DNA from 3 places in the Pantoea sp. Ae19-2 genome. Region 3 is predicted to be linked to each of the others. Evidence: predicted binding sites of a transcription regulator. Region 3 holds the regulator's gene; each other region holds the start of a gene.

Region 1 (5,540 bases), 2.5 Mb from region 3:
GTATCGTCACGGCAGGATGGCGTAAATCCTTCCCTTACGGCCAGCCCGTGTTGAGTCAGGGCGCTGCGAAACCCCAGTAAGCGCTGCTGACGGATCAGGTCCCCTTCAATTCCCCCAATATAGGCAATATTGCGGTGACCGCGTTCAATCAGATAGCGGGTCGCCAGGTGGGCGGCCTGGTGGTTGTCACGCATGACCAGATTACACTTCTCCGCCAGCAGCGACTGGGACACCACCACCAGGGGTAAAGGGCAGTGGAGAAGCTGCGACGGCAGGCTGGCATTTCGCCTGTCTGACGCCAGACAGACAACGCCAGCGACGCCCTGCTGTTTAAAGGAGAGCAGGCAGCGCGTCAGCGATTCGCCGTCGTCAGTGGGCTGCCCCAAAAACACCATATAGCCCTGCTTTTCCAGCTGCTGCACAAGGCTTGCCATAACCTTCACGGAGAAACTGTCGCTGAAATCACGCAGAATCAGACCGATAAGGTTAGAGGTGCTGGCGCGCAGGTTGGCGGCTGCCACATTCTGAACGTAGTCGAGCGCATCAATGGCGGCGTGAACTTTCCTGATGGTGGCATCGGATATTTTTCCTTTTTGACGCAGCACCAACGAGACGGTCGAAACCGACACGCCGGCGTGTTTAGCCACATCAGTAATGCTGACTCTCTTCAAACCTGCTCCCTGAAATTCACCTGCTCAGCCTGCTATCGCCTTGCCCGCCATCGTCAGAAAGCCAGGCCTGCATCAGCCTGTCATCCCGGACAGCGTCTGGGCAATAAATTGCGCTCTGGCGCCAAAAATAATTTGTATACCGTTATCGCCGACAAAAACCACGCCGCGTGCGCCAAGATTATTCAGCCCTTCACGGTCAACGTCATGGCTGTTGACGACTTCAAGCCGTAAGCGCGTGATACAGGCGCCCACCGAGCGGATGTTTTTCTCACCTCCCAGCAGGACGATGATTTCGCTAGCCAGCTCTGCATCGGTTTTGTCATCGGTCGTCGCCGTGACGTCCGTTCGTCCCGGTGTTTTTACATTAAACCGACGAATAACGAAGCGGAAGGTGAAATAGTAAATCAATGCCATCGGTACGCCCACGATAACCGCGCTGAGATAGTGAGTCTGGTAACCGTTGAGCGAGGGCACAATGCCAAAGCTAATGTAGTCAATCAATCCGGCGGAAAAAGATTTAGCGATATGGGCATGCAGTAAATACATGGTCATATAGGCCAGGCCCGCCATGATGGCATTAAAGATATAAAGCAGGGGTGCGACAAAGATAAAGGTAAACTCCACTGGCTCGGTGATGCCGGTCAAAAAGCAGGTCAACGCCGCTGAAAACAGGATACCGAACGCGATCTTTTTATTCCTGGTATGGGCTTCGTGGTACATCGCCAGACAGGCGGCAGGCAGGGCGAAAAGCATAAGCGGATACTCACCTTGCATAAACTTGCCCGCATTTTGGTAGCCGTTGCTGCTAAAGGATTTCACGCCTTCCTCCAGCATTTTGAACCAGATGGTTTGATCGCCATGAATCACCTGGCCGGTTTTGGTGACGTAATCACCGAAGGAGTACCAGAACGAGGGATACCAGATGTGGTGCAGGCCAAGCGGGATCAGGGCGCGCTCCACCAGCCCAAAAATAAAGGTGGAGGCCGCCTGATTATCGCCGTTGACGATCACCGAAAGCGCATCGATGCCCGCCTGAATATGTTGCCAGACATAGGGCATCAGCAGGCCGAGCAGAAAGGATAAAAATGCCGTCGCAATGGCAACAAAACGCTTACCCGAGAAGAAACCCAGGAACTCAGGGAGCTGCAGGGTATGGAAGCGGTTGTAGCACCAGGCGGCGAGAATGCCGCAGATAAGGCCGCCGAATACGCCCATCTGTAGAGTCGGAATGCCGACGACCATGGCATATTTTCCTCCCTGGGCCGCCATTTCCGGAGTGATATGCAGCATGGTGCCAATGGTGATGTTGGTGACAAAGACGGAAACCGCGGCGGAAAGTGCGGCTATCCCGGATTCGGCGGCCAGTCCCACAGCCGAGCCAATCGCAAACAGCATCGGCAGGTTATCAAAAATCACCCCTCCGGCGTTCATCATCAGCGGTAACTCGAACTTATTACCAAATGCCAGGAGTAAGCCAGCGGCAGGCAGCAACGAAATAGGCAGCATGAGCGCCCGACCAATCATTGATAACTTCGATAACGATTTAACCAAACCTGATAGCAGTGTCATACCGAGTTTTCCCGATGTTGCGCCCCTATTGGCGTTTTTATTGTAAGTAGAACGTTTTAGTAGAACGTTCTACTTATCCTGCTGTAGGCGGTTTTTAGCTGCAACATAATTTTCACATTCATCGAAACGAAAAAGTTATTTTATGAGAGCGATCGCTAATTAACCGTTTTGGGGCAGGATGCCGCCAACAGGGGCGAAACGATCAACGCCAGGCATCCCGACAGGATTGGACTAAAGAAACGGCAGGGCAGACGCGGCGTATTCAGGTGCTGGCTCACCGTCATCAGTGGCTGCAAGATTGTAAATACTAATGAGAACCACTATCAATTCGATTGTTTTTTGCTATCATCGGCACTTCATTCCGCACCCATGTAGTAGATGAAGTTGGAGAAGCAGCGTGGTAGCCAGTGACTTAATGCAAGCAGACCTTTCCGTATGGGGCATGTACCAGCATGCCGATATCGTGGTAAAGGTGGTCATGATTGGTCTGTTATTGGCCTCGGTCGTGACCTGGGCAATTTTCTTCGGTAAATATGCTGAGCTGAGCGCGGCCAAACGTCGCCTCAAGCGCGAGCAGCTGGCGTTAGGTGAAGCCCGCAACCTGAATGATGCCGCGCGCGCTGCCCAGCAGTTCAAAACCGCCAGCCACAGCGCGGTACTTCTTAACGATGCGCAAAATGAGCTGGAACTTTCTGCTGGCGTTGAAGATACCGCCGGGATCAAAGAGCGTACCGCTTTCCGTCTTGAACGTCGGGTGGCTGCCTTCTGCCGTCACGCAGGCCGCGGTAACGGTTTCCTGGCCACGATTGGTTCGGTCGCGCCGTTTGTCGGCCTGTTCGGAACCGTCTGGGGCATCATGAACAGCTTCATTGGTATCGCCAAAACGCAAACCACGAATCTTGCCGTGGTTGCCCCCGGCATTGCCGAAGCCTTGCTGGCTACCGCTATTGGCCTGGTCGCCGCCATTCCGGCCGTGGTGATCTACAACGTGTTTGCCCGCATGATCGCCAACTACAAAGCCTCGCTGGGCGATGTGGCCGCGCAAATCATGCTGCTGCAAAGCCGCGATATCGACCTGGGAAACCTGGCCCAGCCTGACGTTAACCGCCCGGCAGCCGCACAAAAACTGCGTCTGGGGTAAGCGTTATGGCGATGCGATTAAACGACCAGGCCGAAACAGATGGCGAAATGCACGAAATCAACGTCACGCCGTTTATCGACGTGATGCTGGTGTTGTTGATCATCTTTATGGTTGCAGCGCCGCTGGCGACCGTTGATGTCCGTGTTAACCTTCCGGCTTCCACCAGTGCGCCCCAACCGCGTCCGGAAAAACCGGTTTACCTTTCGATCAAAGCCGACAAGCAGTTGTACGTGGGTAACGAGGTGGTGAATAAAGCGTCGTTGATCAACGTGCTGACCCAGCAGACGGAAGGCAACAAGGACACTACGATCTTCTTCCAGGCGGACAAGTCTGTCGATTATGAAACCCTGATGAGCGTGATGGACGAACTGCGCACGGCCGGGTATTTAAAAATTGGCTTGATGGGAATGGAAACGGTCAAGAAATAGCGATTGGAGCCGGTCGGGCTTTCCCGCTCAACGCTCAACGCATTCAGCCAACATTCGGGGCCTTCAGGCGTGGTAAACGCGCCTCGTCAATACGCTATCACGGCTAAAAAGCGCGCATTCCGCCGCGCTTTTTTTATGTCTGTTTTCACAGAATCTTCTTCTGCTCATTCCGCCTGATAACAGGCAAAGATGCTGCCGTAACTCTCCTGTTAATTTCTTGTTACGGAAACTTATAGACTTGTAAACTGCAATGGTGATCGGTGTCACATTAATCTGGCTTGTCGCAGGCTAAAACGGATAAAAAACCAAGGAAGCCGTGATGAACCCGAGTGAAACTTTACAAAAGCCGCCTGCCAGCGCGGCCAGAACCATTTTCAACGTTACCAGTGGTAACTTCCTTGAGATGTACGATTTCATGGTGTTTGGCTACTACGCCACGGCCATCGCCAAAACCTTCTTTCCCGGTGACGATCCGTTCTCTTCCCTGATGCTGACGTTGATGACCTTCGGTGCGGGCTTCCTGATGCGTCCGCTGGGGGCCATTATTCTGGGGGCTTACATCGACCACCATGGTCGTCGCAAAGGGCTGCTGTTAACGCTTGGCCTGATGGCGCTGGGCACGCTCACGATTGCACTGGTACCGGGTTATGCCACGCTGGGCGCGGCGGCACCGGTTCTGATTCTGCTGGGGCGTTTGCTGCAGGGCTTTTCAGCCGGTGTGGAACTGGGTGGCGTGTCGGTCTATCTGGCCGAAGTCGCACCGAAAGGTCGCAAAGGCTTCTTTGTCAGCTGGCAATCCGGAAGTCAGCAGATTGCGGTGATATTCGCTGCGCTGCTGGGACTGGGCCTGAACCATCTGCTTTCTCATGATGACGTCACCGAGTGGGGCTGGCGCATTCCCTTCGTGGTGGGCTGCCTGATCGTGCCCTTCCTGTTTTATATCCGCCGTATGCTGGAAGAAACCGAAGCCTTCAGTCAGCGTAAACACCACCCGGCCATGACCGAAATTATGCGTTCGGTGGCCAGCAACTGGGCGCTGGTGCTGGCAGGTATGCTGATGGTCGTCACTACCACCGTGATGTTCTATATGATTACCGCCTTTACGCCCACCTTCGGCAAAACGGTGTTGATGATGAGCGACACCCAGGCGTTTATGGTGACGCTGTTTGTCGGGATTTCGAACCTGTTCTGGCTACCGGTGATGGGCGCGCTCTCCGATCGCATTGGTCGTCGCCCGCTGCTGCTGACGTTTACCGTGCTGATGATTGCCACCGCCTGGCCGGTGCTGCACTGGATGGTGGGCTCGCCCAGCTTCGCGCATCTGGTCGAGGCGGAATTATGGCTCTCCTTTCTCTACGCAAGCTATAACGGCGCCATGGTGGTTTATCTGGCGGAAATTATGCCAGCGGAAGTGCGCGCCGCGGGCTTCTCTATGGCCTACAGCCTGGCAACGGCGCTGTTTGGCGGCTTTACGCCAGCAGTATCCAGCTATCTGATTCACGCCACAGGTGACAAGGCGATGCCGGGCGTGTGGCTGACCTTTGCGGCCGTCTGTGGCCTGTTTGGTACGCTGCTCATTGGTCGCATGGTTAAGCAGTATCGCGCTCGTCACGGCAGCACGCCGGTCAGCACATCCCTTTAAAACGCAATATCCACCACCACGCTGTCGCTGTAGTTTCCCGCAGGCGGCGTGTTTTGTGTGGTGAGGACGCGCGCAGTGTAGTTATAGCT
Region 2 (5,540 bases), on a different contig from region 3:
CTGTCTGTTAGTCACAAATAAGCTATATGAAGGTTCAGCTAAGGTTCCGTTCACCTCAAGCACAGCTTTTTATGCAGCCCCCAAACTTGTGAACGACTCGGTGGAGTCACCGTCACTCCCCCGAGACCCCGGACTCCCGGCCAAATAAATCGACCGCTGAAGCGGCAGACCTCCGTTTTATCTCCCAGTCCTGGGTCGGCTGAGATGCGCTCCCGACGCTCTCAGCCTCCGGCCGCTCCCGGCGTCCGGAGGCTGGCCAGTCGGAGAGAAAACGCAGGCGATTTAAGCCGGAATCGAGCCTCGCTTTAAGCTCAAAGCAACGCTGAACGCAACAGTCGCTGCAAGTCACACCGACACGCCCTTGTCCCCGGCTCTCATCGCCCCCGGTGATGACCCAACTCAGGCGGGGTTGAGCTGTCGGGAACAGCGAAAGAGAGCGATCGTCAGGAACGAATCGCGAACGACCCCGAATGTTTGGGTGATAGCCGGTGGGTTTACCGCTTCAGCGGCGATGAGCTCGCCGGGCGCCGGGGCTGTCCGGGGGATGGCGTTATCCCCCGGACACGTTCACCGTGCTCTGAACGCGCAGGGGAAACAGATTTACGGGTGAACGTAACAACTACGGAGAGAATAAACTTGAGTTGTTTTCACCCTCTCCCAAGAGGAAGAGGGCCGTGATGAGGGTCATCCCCACTTACTTCGCTTTCGTGACTTCCTGGCCGACCAGGCCAATCTTCAAATACCCTGCCTGGTGCAGCGTATCCATCACGTCCATCAGCGTTTCGTAGTCCACCGTTTTGTCCGCGCGGAAGAAAATGGTGGTGTCTTTTTTCCCTTCGGTTGCGGCAATCAGCGCATTGACCATCGACTCTTTGGTTACCGGGTCATTACCGATAAACATCGAATGATCGGCTTTTACCGACAGATAAACCGGCTTCTCAGGGCGTGGCTGTGGTTCACTGCTGGAGGCCGGAAGGTTAACCTTCACGTCCACCGTTGCCAGCGGCGCCGCCACCATGAAGATGATCAGCAGCACCAACATCACGTCGATAAACGGCGTAACGTTGATTTCGTGCATTTCACCATTGTCATCGAGGTTTTCGTTCAGACGCATTGCCATGGGGCATTAACCTACTCGCAGTTGCTGGGTATTACGCACCGGACGCGGCTGAGCGGTACCATCCAGGTCCAGATCGCGGCTTTGCAGCAGCAGAACCTGCGCGGCAACGTCGCTGAGGCTGGCTTTGTAGCTGCCGATCATACGCGCGAAGATGTTATAGATAACCACCGCCGGGATGGCAGCAACCAGGCCGATTGCCGTCGCCAGCAGCGCTTCTGCGATGCCCGGGGCAACGACCGCAAGGTTAGTGGTCTGGGATTGAGCGATACCGATGAAGCTGTTCATGATGCCCCAAACGGTACCGAACAGGCCGACGAACGGTGAAATCGCACCGATGGTGGCCAGGAAGCCGTTACCGCGCCCCATGTGACGCCCAACGGCGGCCACGCGGCGCTCAAGGCGGAAGCCGGTACGATCTTTAATGCCTTCGTTATCTTCCACGCCGGCTGAAAGTTCCAGTTCGTTCTGGGCTTCGTTGATTAACAGCGTGCTCAGGCTTTTACTGTCAAAGGCTTCTGCCACGCTGCTCGCTTCGTTCAGGGAGCGCACGTTAGCCAGCTGCTGCTGCTCTCGCTTGAGGCGACGTTTCTGGGTGATCAGCTCCACGCTCTTACTGAAAAAGATGGCCCAGGTGACAACAGAGGCCAGAATCAGGCCAATCATCACGATCTTCACTACGATGTCAGCATGTTGATACATGCCCCAAACGGACAGATCCGTCTGCATCAGATTACTCGTCACGTCTTACGCTCCAGCGAGAAATAAATGTCAAAACTGAGACTAATATATCAAAAAACTATCGAATTGATAGTCGTTCTCATTAGTATTTGCAGACTGCCGGAAATTGTTGAAGCATTCCTTGCGCTTACGCAGGAAAAGCGCCCACCTGGCGAAATGATGACTTTTTTCGCCAACCTGAGAAAACGCCATGATGCCCTTTGCCCATTCTGTGTTAATTTACGTCCAGACATCCAGATGGTTAGACGGGGAAGCGGAAATGGCGGAAAAACACATCGAAACGGCGCTGGTCAACGCCGGGCGCAGCAAGAAGTTTACTCAGGGTTCGGTTAACAGCGTGATTCAGCGCGCCTCCTCCCTCGTCTTTGAAAGCGTTGAGGCCAAAAAGCAGGCCACCGCTAACCGCGCTAAGGGCGAGCTGTTCTATGGCCGTCGCGGCACGCTGACCCATTTCTCGTTGCAGGAAGCGATGTGTGAACTTGAGGGCGGCGCGGGCTGTGCCCTCTTTCCCTGCGGCGCCGCCGCGGTGGCTAATACAATTCTGGCCTTTGTTGAACAGGGCGATCACGTTCTGGTGACCGAAACGGCCTATGAACCAACGCAGGATTTCTGTACCAAAATTCTCTCAAAGCTTGGGGTTAGCACTGGCTGGTTCGCGCCGGAGATTGGTGCCGATATTGCCAGCCTGATTCAGCCGAATACCAAAGTCGTTTTTCTGGAATCCCCCGGTTCCATTACGATGGAAGTCCACGATATTCCGGCGATTGTCGCAGCGGTAAGGCGCGTTGCCCCCGACGCTATCATCATGATCGACAATACCTGGGCGGCTGGCGTGCTGTTTAAAGCGCTGGAGTTCGGCATCGACATCTCCATTCAGGCGGGAACCAAATATTTAATTGGCCATTCGGATGCGATGGTTGGCACCGCGGTATCCAATGCCCGATGCTGGGATCAGCTGCGCGAGAATGCCTATCTGATGGGGCAAATGCTGGATGCAGACACCGCGTATATGACCAGCCGCGGTATTCGGACCCTGGGTGTTCGCCTGCGTCAGCATCAAGAAAGCAGCTTAAAAGTCGCCGAATGGCTGGCACAGCATCCGCAGGTTGAGCGCGTGAATCATCCAGCGCTGCCCGGCAGCAAGGGGCATGAATACTGGAAACGTGACTTTACGGGCAGCAGCGGGCTGTTCTCATTTGTGCTGAAAAAGCGGCTGAGTGATGAAGAGTATGAACAGTACCTCAATCATTTCGAGTATTTCAGCATGGCCTATTCCTGGGGCGGCTATGAATCGCTTATTCTCGCTAATCAGCCCGATGAGCTGGCGGAGATCCGCCCGGCAGGCGGCGTCGACTTTAGCGGCACCCTGGTTCGCCTTCATATTGGCCTGGAAAACGTGGACGATCTGATGGCGGATCTGGAAGCGGGTTTCCAGCGTATTGCCTAAAAAATCCGTTTATCGGTAATCGTGGAACAGTTTTTTGCCATTATCGGGATTTTGTTGAGCCTGGGATCAAGGTGTCGAGAAGATTTTAGCAGTACAATGTGTAGAAATTAAGGTGAGCCTAAGTTGCGGGTGTAATACTCGGGGCGAACTCAATAAGCGGTTCCACAGGAATACCTATGGCTGTTATACAAAATATTGTCGAGGCGCTTTGGCATCACGATTTTGCTGCGCTGGCCGACCCCCATGTGATTGGCATTGTCTATTGCGTTATGTTTGCGACGCTGTTCCTGGAAAATGGGCTACTTCCTGCTTCATTTTTACCGGGCGATAGCCTGTTGCTGCTCGCGGGAGCGCTGATCGCCAAAGGCGTGATGGGCTTTGTACCGACGCTGGTGATTTTAACCATCGCAGCCAGCCTGGGCTGTTGGCTTAGCTATTTACAAGGGCGCTGGCTCGGCAATACCCGCACGGTTAAAGGCTGGCTGAAACAGCTGCCAACCCAGTACCACCAGCGCGCCACGCAAATGTTTGACCGCCACGGTTTACTGGCGCTGCTCGCGGGCCGCTTCCTGGCCTTTGTTCGTACTCTGCTGCCTACCATGGCGGGGATTTCCGGCCTCAGCAACCGCCGTTTTCAGTTCTTTAACTGGCTAAGCGGCCTGCTGTGGGTCGGCGTTGTGATTAGCCTGGGCTACGCGCTCAGCATGATCCCCTTTGTTAAGCGCCATGAAGATCAGGTGATGACCTTCCTGATGATTTTGCCGGTTGCTCTGCTGATTGTGGGCCTGGTCGGCACGGTGTTTGTGGTGCTGAAAAAAAAGGTTAGCGCCGCGTAACCCTGCTTGATGAAGAAAGAGCGGATAAGCCCGACTTATTCGCTCTTCGCTTTTGCCTCATTAAATAACCCGCATCCGCGCCATATCTTCCCCCGGCGTCACGCCAAAATAGCGTTTAAACTCCCGGCTAAACTGAGACGCGCTCTCGTAGCCCACGCGGATAGCCGCCGCGCTTGCCTTCATACCGTCATGCAGCATTAACATTCTTGCCTTATGCAGACGGTAAGTTTTCAGGTATTGCAGCGGCGACGTGCTGGTCACCGACTTGAAGTTGTGATGAAACGCAGAAACGCTCATGTTAGCCTCGGCTGCCAGCTGGTCCACCGACAAGTTTTCGGTGTACTGGTTTTCAATCCGGCGCAGCACGCGGCTGATCAGGCTAAAATGCGTCTGGCGGCTTACCAGCGCCAGTAGCGCCCCGCCGCTTGGGCCCGTCAAAACGTGATAAAGGATCTCACGGATAATCTGCTTGCCCAGGACTCGGGCATCGAGAGGCCTCTCTAATACATCCAGCAACCGCTCTGCAGCGCAAAGAATTTCTTCCGACAGTTCGGCAGAATTTATCCCGTCGGTACAGGACTGCGGACGGAAGAGATCGTCTTCTCCGATGTCCATCAGCAAATCCTGCAGTTGCTGGATATCCACTTTCACACGCATTCCGGCGAGCGGTACGTCTGCCGTCGCAAAAGTTTCGCACTCGAAGGGTAAAGGCACCGTCAGCAGCAGGTATTCATTGGCGTCATAGCGGAATACGCGGTCATTAAGATAACCTGTTTTATGACCCGAAAAGAGAAAAACAATGCCCGGCTCGTACATGACCGGGGTACGCGCCATCGGTTTGGTGCCGTACATCAGCCGTACGCCATCAAAAAATACATCACTCTTTTCTTTTAAAATCAGCTGATTGATTTTATCCGTCAGCTGCTGGCAGATAGCCTGGCGGTTCATTTCCTACGTCTCCACGGCGCTTTTTATCCGGCTTACAGTGTGCGATGGATTCTGCGATTTCTCCAGTCATTTGGAGAAACAGGCAAGATAAAGGCAGGAATATGCATTGAGAGAGGCAGCGTGGCGGACCACAATAAGCGCCATCAGATTTAGCAATGTGACTCATCTAACGAACGGGAAACCCATCATGAATAACTTCAATCTTCATACCCCAACCCGCATCCTGTTTGGTAAAGGCTCCCTGGCAGAACTGCGTGACCAGATCCCAGCCGACGCTCGCGTACTGATTACCTACGGCGGCGGCAGCGTGATTAAAACTGGCGTACTGGACCAGGTTAAAGACGCGCTGAAAGGCCTCGACGTGCTGGAGTTTGGCGGCATCGAACCTAACCCGTCTTACGAAACGCTGATGAAAGCCGTAGAGATTGCGCGTAAAGAAAACGTGACTTTC
Region 3 (5,540 bases):
GCTGATTCATGGTCTGTTTGGCAGTCTTGATAACCTTGGCATTCTGGCCCGAGGGCTTAAAGACGATCGACCGCTTATTCAGGTTGATGTGCGCAACCACGGGCTATCGCCGCGCGCAGACGAGATGAACTACAGGGTGATGGCTCAGGACATGCTGGATACGCTGGATGCTCAGGGGATTGAGCGGATCGCGGTCATTGGTCATTCCATGGGCGGTAAGATCGCCATGACAATGAGCGCGCTGGCACCAGAACGTATCGAACAGATGGTGATGATCGACATCGCGCCCGTTGACTATCAGACACGTCGGCATGACGAGATTTTCGCCGCTATCCGGGCCGTCACGGCCGCTGGCGTCACCTTGCGCACTGAAGCCGCAGAGATCATGCGCAACCATATTGATGAGGACGGCGTCATTCAGTTCATCCTGAAATCATTCAGTCAGGGCGAATGGCGCTTTAATGTCCCGGTGTTATGGGACAACTATGCGCTGATCTCCGGCTGGCAGGAGGTGCCTGCCTGGCCACATCCCGCGCTGTTTATTCGCGGTGGCGACTCACCTTATCTGGATAATCAGTATCGTGACGCGTTACTCAGGCAGTTCCCGGCCGCGCATGCACATGTGATCGGTGGTGCTGGTCACTGGGTCCATGCTGAAAAACCTGATGCCGTTTTACGCAGTATTCGACGCTTTTTTGCGCTTTAAAACATCTTAACTGGCTGTAAAAGTTTAAGATTGGCGTCCGCGGTTAGCCTGGAGTATGATGGCGCGCTAAATTTTTGCCGTGGGCGCGGTTGCCCGCGGGAAGAGTCAATACTTTAATCTGCGCAGCGGAAACGTCTCGTTCGCGCCCACTCAGTTGTACTAAGTCATGGCAAAAGAACACACTGACCGTACGACGCTCGATCTGTTCGCTAACGAGCGTCGCCCTGGTCGCCCAAAAACCAGTCCGCTTACGCGTGATGAACAACTGCGTATCAACAAACGCAATCAACTGAAACGTGACAAAGGGCGCGGACTTCGTCGTGTCGAACTCAAAATGAACAGTGAAGCCGTTGAAGCGCTGAATATGCTGGCTGAGCAGCGCAATCTCAGCCGCAGCGAATTAATTGAACAAATGCTGCTGGCACAACTCAAACTGGACTCACGCGGGTAAACCGCACACAGAAACAAATGTCGCGGCTTTACACATTCCGCCCTTTTGCGCGGTCTGCTATCATTTGCTGAACAGGCTCCGGCATTCATTCTATCATCAGGATTTAAGAGGTTATTTTACCCATGGCAATCGTAGGCATCTTCTTTGGCAGCGATACCGGTAACACCGAAAACATTGCAAAAATGATCCAGAAACAACTGGGTAAAGACGTTGCAGAAGTTCACGACATCGCGAAAAGCACTAAAGAAGACTTAGAAGCCTTTGACATTCTGCTGCTGGGCATCCCCACCTGGTATTACGGTGAAGCCCAGTGCGACTGGGATGACTTCTTCCCGACGCTGGAAGAGATCGACTTTAACGGCAAGCTGGTTGCGCTGTTTGGCTGTGGCGATCAGGAAGATTACGCAGAGTACTTCTGTGATGCCATGGGAACCATTCGTGACATCATCGAACCTAACGGCGCCATCATCGTGGGCCACTGGCCGACCGAGGGTTACCACTTCGAAGCGTCAAAAGGCCTGGCTGATGACAACCACTTCCTGGGTCTGGCTATTGATGAAGATCGCCAGCCAGAGCTGACCAACGAACGCGTTGATAAATGGGTTAAGCAAATTTTTGATGAGCTGCAGCTCAAAGAAATCATTGAAGCCTGATCGCGCTGAGCTCAGTGTGGACGCAGGTTCACACTGAGCAAACGGCTTTTCCTATAAAAATAATAGCTACATTTTTGTAACTTTCCCCATTTAATCTGTAGAATACCCGCATCGATCATCTGCTTATTTCCCAGGAACTGAGATGACAAAACGCGAAATGCGACTCGTCCGCTTTCCATGCCATGCGCAGCGAACATCGCCGCTGGCGCATCGCAAGGACATCGGTTTTCATTTCAGCGCATCAGTTCTATAATGAGACGCAAATGAGAATGGCGGTCGATCGACATACAGGCTACGTGCCACAAGAGTGACTAAAGTAACAGGACAATATCCGCATGACTGACAACAATACCGCATTAAAGAAGGCTGGCCTGAAAGTCACATTGCCCAGACTCAAAATTCTGGAAGTGCTTCAGGAACCTGCATGCCATCACGTCAGCGCGGAAGATCTGTATAAACGCCTGATCGACATGGGCGAAGAGATTGGACTGGCCACGGTCTACCGTGTGCTTAACCAGTTCGACGATGCAGGCATCGTGACCCGCCACAACTTTGAAGGCGGTAAATCGGTGTTTGAGCTGACGCAGCAGCACCATCACGACCACCTGATCTGTCTGGATTGCGGTAAAGTGATTGAATTTAGTGACGAATCCATTGAGACGCGTCAACGTGAAATCGCGACCCGTCATGGTATTAAGCTCACCAACCACAGCCTGTACCTGTACGGTCACTGTGCACTGGGCGACTGCCGTGAAGACGAAACGCTGCACGACAAATAAGCGCTTTCGGGTATAAAGTAAAAAAGCCGATGTTCACATCGGCTTTTTTATTGCTGTCGCTCAGGTCACGAGCGTTTCCTGCAGGTAGCGCCAGCGTGGAACAGAGGTGGTGCAGTCCAGAATCGCCAGCGAAATACGGCTTTTATTTTCACCATTCATCATCTGCAGTTCGCGATACTGAATCGTCACTTCGTTCGCATGCTCAGAAAGAATTACATGCTCACTGGTCGCAATGCGCATCCCTTCCCTTGCCCCCTGCAGTCGTCGAAAAAGATCTTCAACCTGATCCAGGTTCAGCTGTTTTCCCTGCGGCGTGACCATCTTAAAATCGGGATGAAAGTGCGAGAGCAGCAGATGAAAACTGTCGCTACCATCCCGACCATGATTAAAAATATGTTCAATAAGCTGATGTAACACGACAACGCTATGTTTGGCTTCCTGTGCAAAAAGTGTCATTTTTTCCTTTTAAACCCACAAACTGATACTTCAGAGGGTTAGCGTACCTGAAAAAAAAGAATTAACACTGGGAAATTTATTAAAAAAATTAAACTGAGAGCGGTTCCACAAAAATAAAATTAATACTCTGACTCTGCTCAGGAGAAACGTCGGTACTAAAAAAAATCGCCGCAATAAAAAAGGGCGATAAGTCGCCCTTTCGATTACCCTGCGGTCAACATCACAGAGAAATTATTCGCCGATTTTCGCCCAGGTATCGCGTAAACCTACCGTGCGGTTAAACACTAACTGTGAAGGGGTTGAATAAACGCTGTCGGCACAGAAGTAGCCTTCGCGCTCAAACTGGTAGGGCGCGCTGGCCACCGCATCACGCAGGCCGGGTTCAACAAAGCCCTGTTTGACCTCCAGCGAGTCGGGATTAATCGTGGTCAGGAAATCGTCTGCCGCGCCAGGATTGGGTACGCTAAACAGGCGATCGTAAAGACGGAACTCAGCGGGCAGCGCATGTTCAGCGGACACCCAGTGAATCACGCCTTTAACTTTACGGCCGTCAGCAGGATCTTTGCTCAGCGTATCCACATCACAGGTGCAGTAGATGCAGGTGATATTGCCTTCTTCATCTTTCGCGATACGCTCGGCTCGGATCACGTACGCATTACGCAGGCGCACCTCTTTACCCAGCACCAGGCGTTTATACTGCTTGTTAGCTTCTTCACGGAAATCGGCCCGATCGATCCAGATTTCGCGGCTGAACGGCACGTCGCGCGTCCCCATCTCCGGTTTGTTAGGATGGTTCGGCATGCTAAGCACTTCGTTATGGCCTGCCGGCAGGTTTTCCAGCACCAGCTTAACCGGATCCAACACCGCCATCGCGCGTGGCGCATTTTCATTGAGATCGTCGCGGATACAAGACTCCAGCGAGGCCATTTCAACAATGTTGTCCTGCTTGGTAATACCAATACGCCGGCAAAACTCACGGATTGAGGCCGCGGTATAACCACGGCGACGCAGGCCGGACACGGTTAACATACGGGGATCGTCCCAGCCTTCCACATGCTTCTCACTGACCAGCTGCGTGAGTTTGCGTTTTGACATCACCGCATATTCAAGATTCAGGCGCGAAAATTCGTACTGACGTGGATGAACCGGAATCGTGATGTTGTCCAGCACCCAGTCATACAGACGGCGGTTATCCTGGAACTCCAGTGTACAGAGTGAATGCGTAATGCCTTCCAGCGCATCGGAAATGCAGTGGGTAAAATCGTACATCGGGTAGATGCACCATTTGTTGCCGGTTTGATGATGTTCAGCAAACTTAATGCGGTACAGCACCGGGTCGCGCATAACGATAAAGCTGGAAGCCATATCAATTTTTGCACGCAGACAGGCTTTACCTTCTGCAAATTCACCGTTGCGCATTTTTTCAAACAGGGCAAGGTTCTCTTCCACGCTGCGATCGCGGTATGGGCTGTTTTTACCCGGCGCGGTTAACGTTCCCCGGTATTCACGAATTTCTTCAGGGGTCAGTTCATCAACATAGGCAAGTCCCTTTCCGATCAGTTCAACCGCATACTGGTAAAGCTGATCAAAATAGTCAGATGAATAACGAACGTCGCCACTCCACGAAAAACCCAACCACTGCACATCACGCTTGATGGACTCAACAAATTCCATATCCTCTTTAACCGGATTGGTATCGTCAAAACGCAGATTGCACTCGCCCTGATAGTCTTGTGCAATACCAAAATTCAGGCAGATTGATTTAGCATGACCGATGTGCAGATAACCATTTGGCTCTGGCGGGAAACGGGTATGCACACTGCTGTGCTTCCCGCTCGCCAAATCCTCGTCAATAATCTGACGAATAAAGTTAGTTGGGCGGGCTTCAGCCTCACTCATCTCAAAATCCTCAACGCGTAGAAAGGGTGGTTTATACCACGTAATATCCGGGTATGATCCACAAAGCGTTGCAGAGAAACAACCGTTTGTTGGGCGTTTAAAATAAAAAAGGCAGGAATCGCTTCCTGCCTTTTATTGTTGATACAGCGAATTAGCCTTTAATTTCATACAGCGGGGTTTCACCCGCGATCACCTGGCCCTGCGTCAACAGCGTTAATCCTGCGAAGTCTTCAATATTGCTGACCACCACCGGACTTATCATCGAGCGGGCATGGGCGTTGAGATAGTCAAGATCCATCTCCAGCACCGGCTGACCTGCCGTGACCTGAGCGCCCTCTTCCACTAAACGGGTAAAGCCCTGACCGCCCAGCGCCACGGTATCCAGCCCCATGTGCACCACGATCTCCACCCCGTTTTCACTTTCCAGGCAGAACGCATGGTTAGTGTTAAAGATTTTCACCACGGTGCCCGCAATGGGGGCCACAACGCGCTTGTCGCTGGGTTTGATTGCTACACCGTCGCCGACCGCTTTACTGGCAAAAGCCTCATCCGGTACGGCATCCAGCGGCACAATTTCACCGCTTACGGGCGCCACT

What was found. The regulator Fur, encoded in region 3, represses iron uptake genes when iron is present. The targets are predictions, from matches to a motif close to ATAATAATGAGAACNACTATCAA.
Region 1: a site for Fur is predicted at 2,545-2,567, ahead of exbB (tol-pal system-associated acyl-CoA thioesterase). Genes of this name have one in related genera too.
Region 2: a site for Fur is predicted at 1,925-1,947, ahead of exbB (tol-pal system-associated acyl-CoA thioesterase). Genes of this name have one in related genera too.

Annotation. Positions count from the first base shown of each region.
Region 1 is NZ_JBCHWE010000001.1:66,615-72,154, forward strand. It holds gene malI (Mal regulon transcriptional regulator MalI) at 1-671, opposite strand, end outside; gene AAIE03_RS00325 (PTS transporter subunit EIIC) at 744-2,240, opposite strand; gene exbB (tol-pal system-associated acyl-CoA thioesterase) at 2,656-3,381, shown strand; gene exbD (TonB system transport protein ExbD) at 3,387-3,809, shown strand; gene AAIE03_RS00340 (MFS transporter) at 4,129-5,451, shown strand; gene AAIE03_RS00345 (Csu type fimbrial protein) at 5,448-5,540, opposite strand, start outside.
Region 2 is NZ_JBCHWE010000003.1:97,292-102,831, reverse strand. It holds gene exbD (TonB system transport protein ExbD) at 695-1,120, opposite strand; gene exbB (tol-pal system-associated acyl-CoA thioesterase) at 1,127-1,861, opposite strand; gene metC (cystathionine beta-lyase) at 2,118-3,305, shown strand; gene yghB (DedA family general envelope maintenance protein YghB) at 3,482-4,141, shown strand; gene AAIE03_RS22665 (AraC family transcriptional regulator) at 4,202-5,089, opposite strand; gene yqhD (alcohol dehydrogenase) at 5,277-5,540, shown strand, end outside.
Region 3 is NZ_JBCHWE010000001.1:2,590,493-2,596,032, forward strand. It holds gene ybfF (esterase) at 1-706, shown strand, start outside; gene ybfE (LexA regulated protein) at 873-1,157, shown strand; gene fldA (flavodoxin FldA) at 1,280-1,810, shown strand; gene fur (ferric iron uptake transcriptional regulator) at 2,146-2,589, shown strand; gene AAIE03_RS12040 (hypothetical protein) at 2,650-3,045, opposite strand; gene glnS (glutamine--tRNA ligase) at 3,277-4,944, opposite strand; gene nagE (N-acetylglucosamine-specific PTS transporter subunit IIBC) at 5,096-5,540, opposite strand, start outside.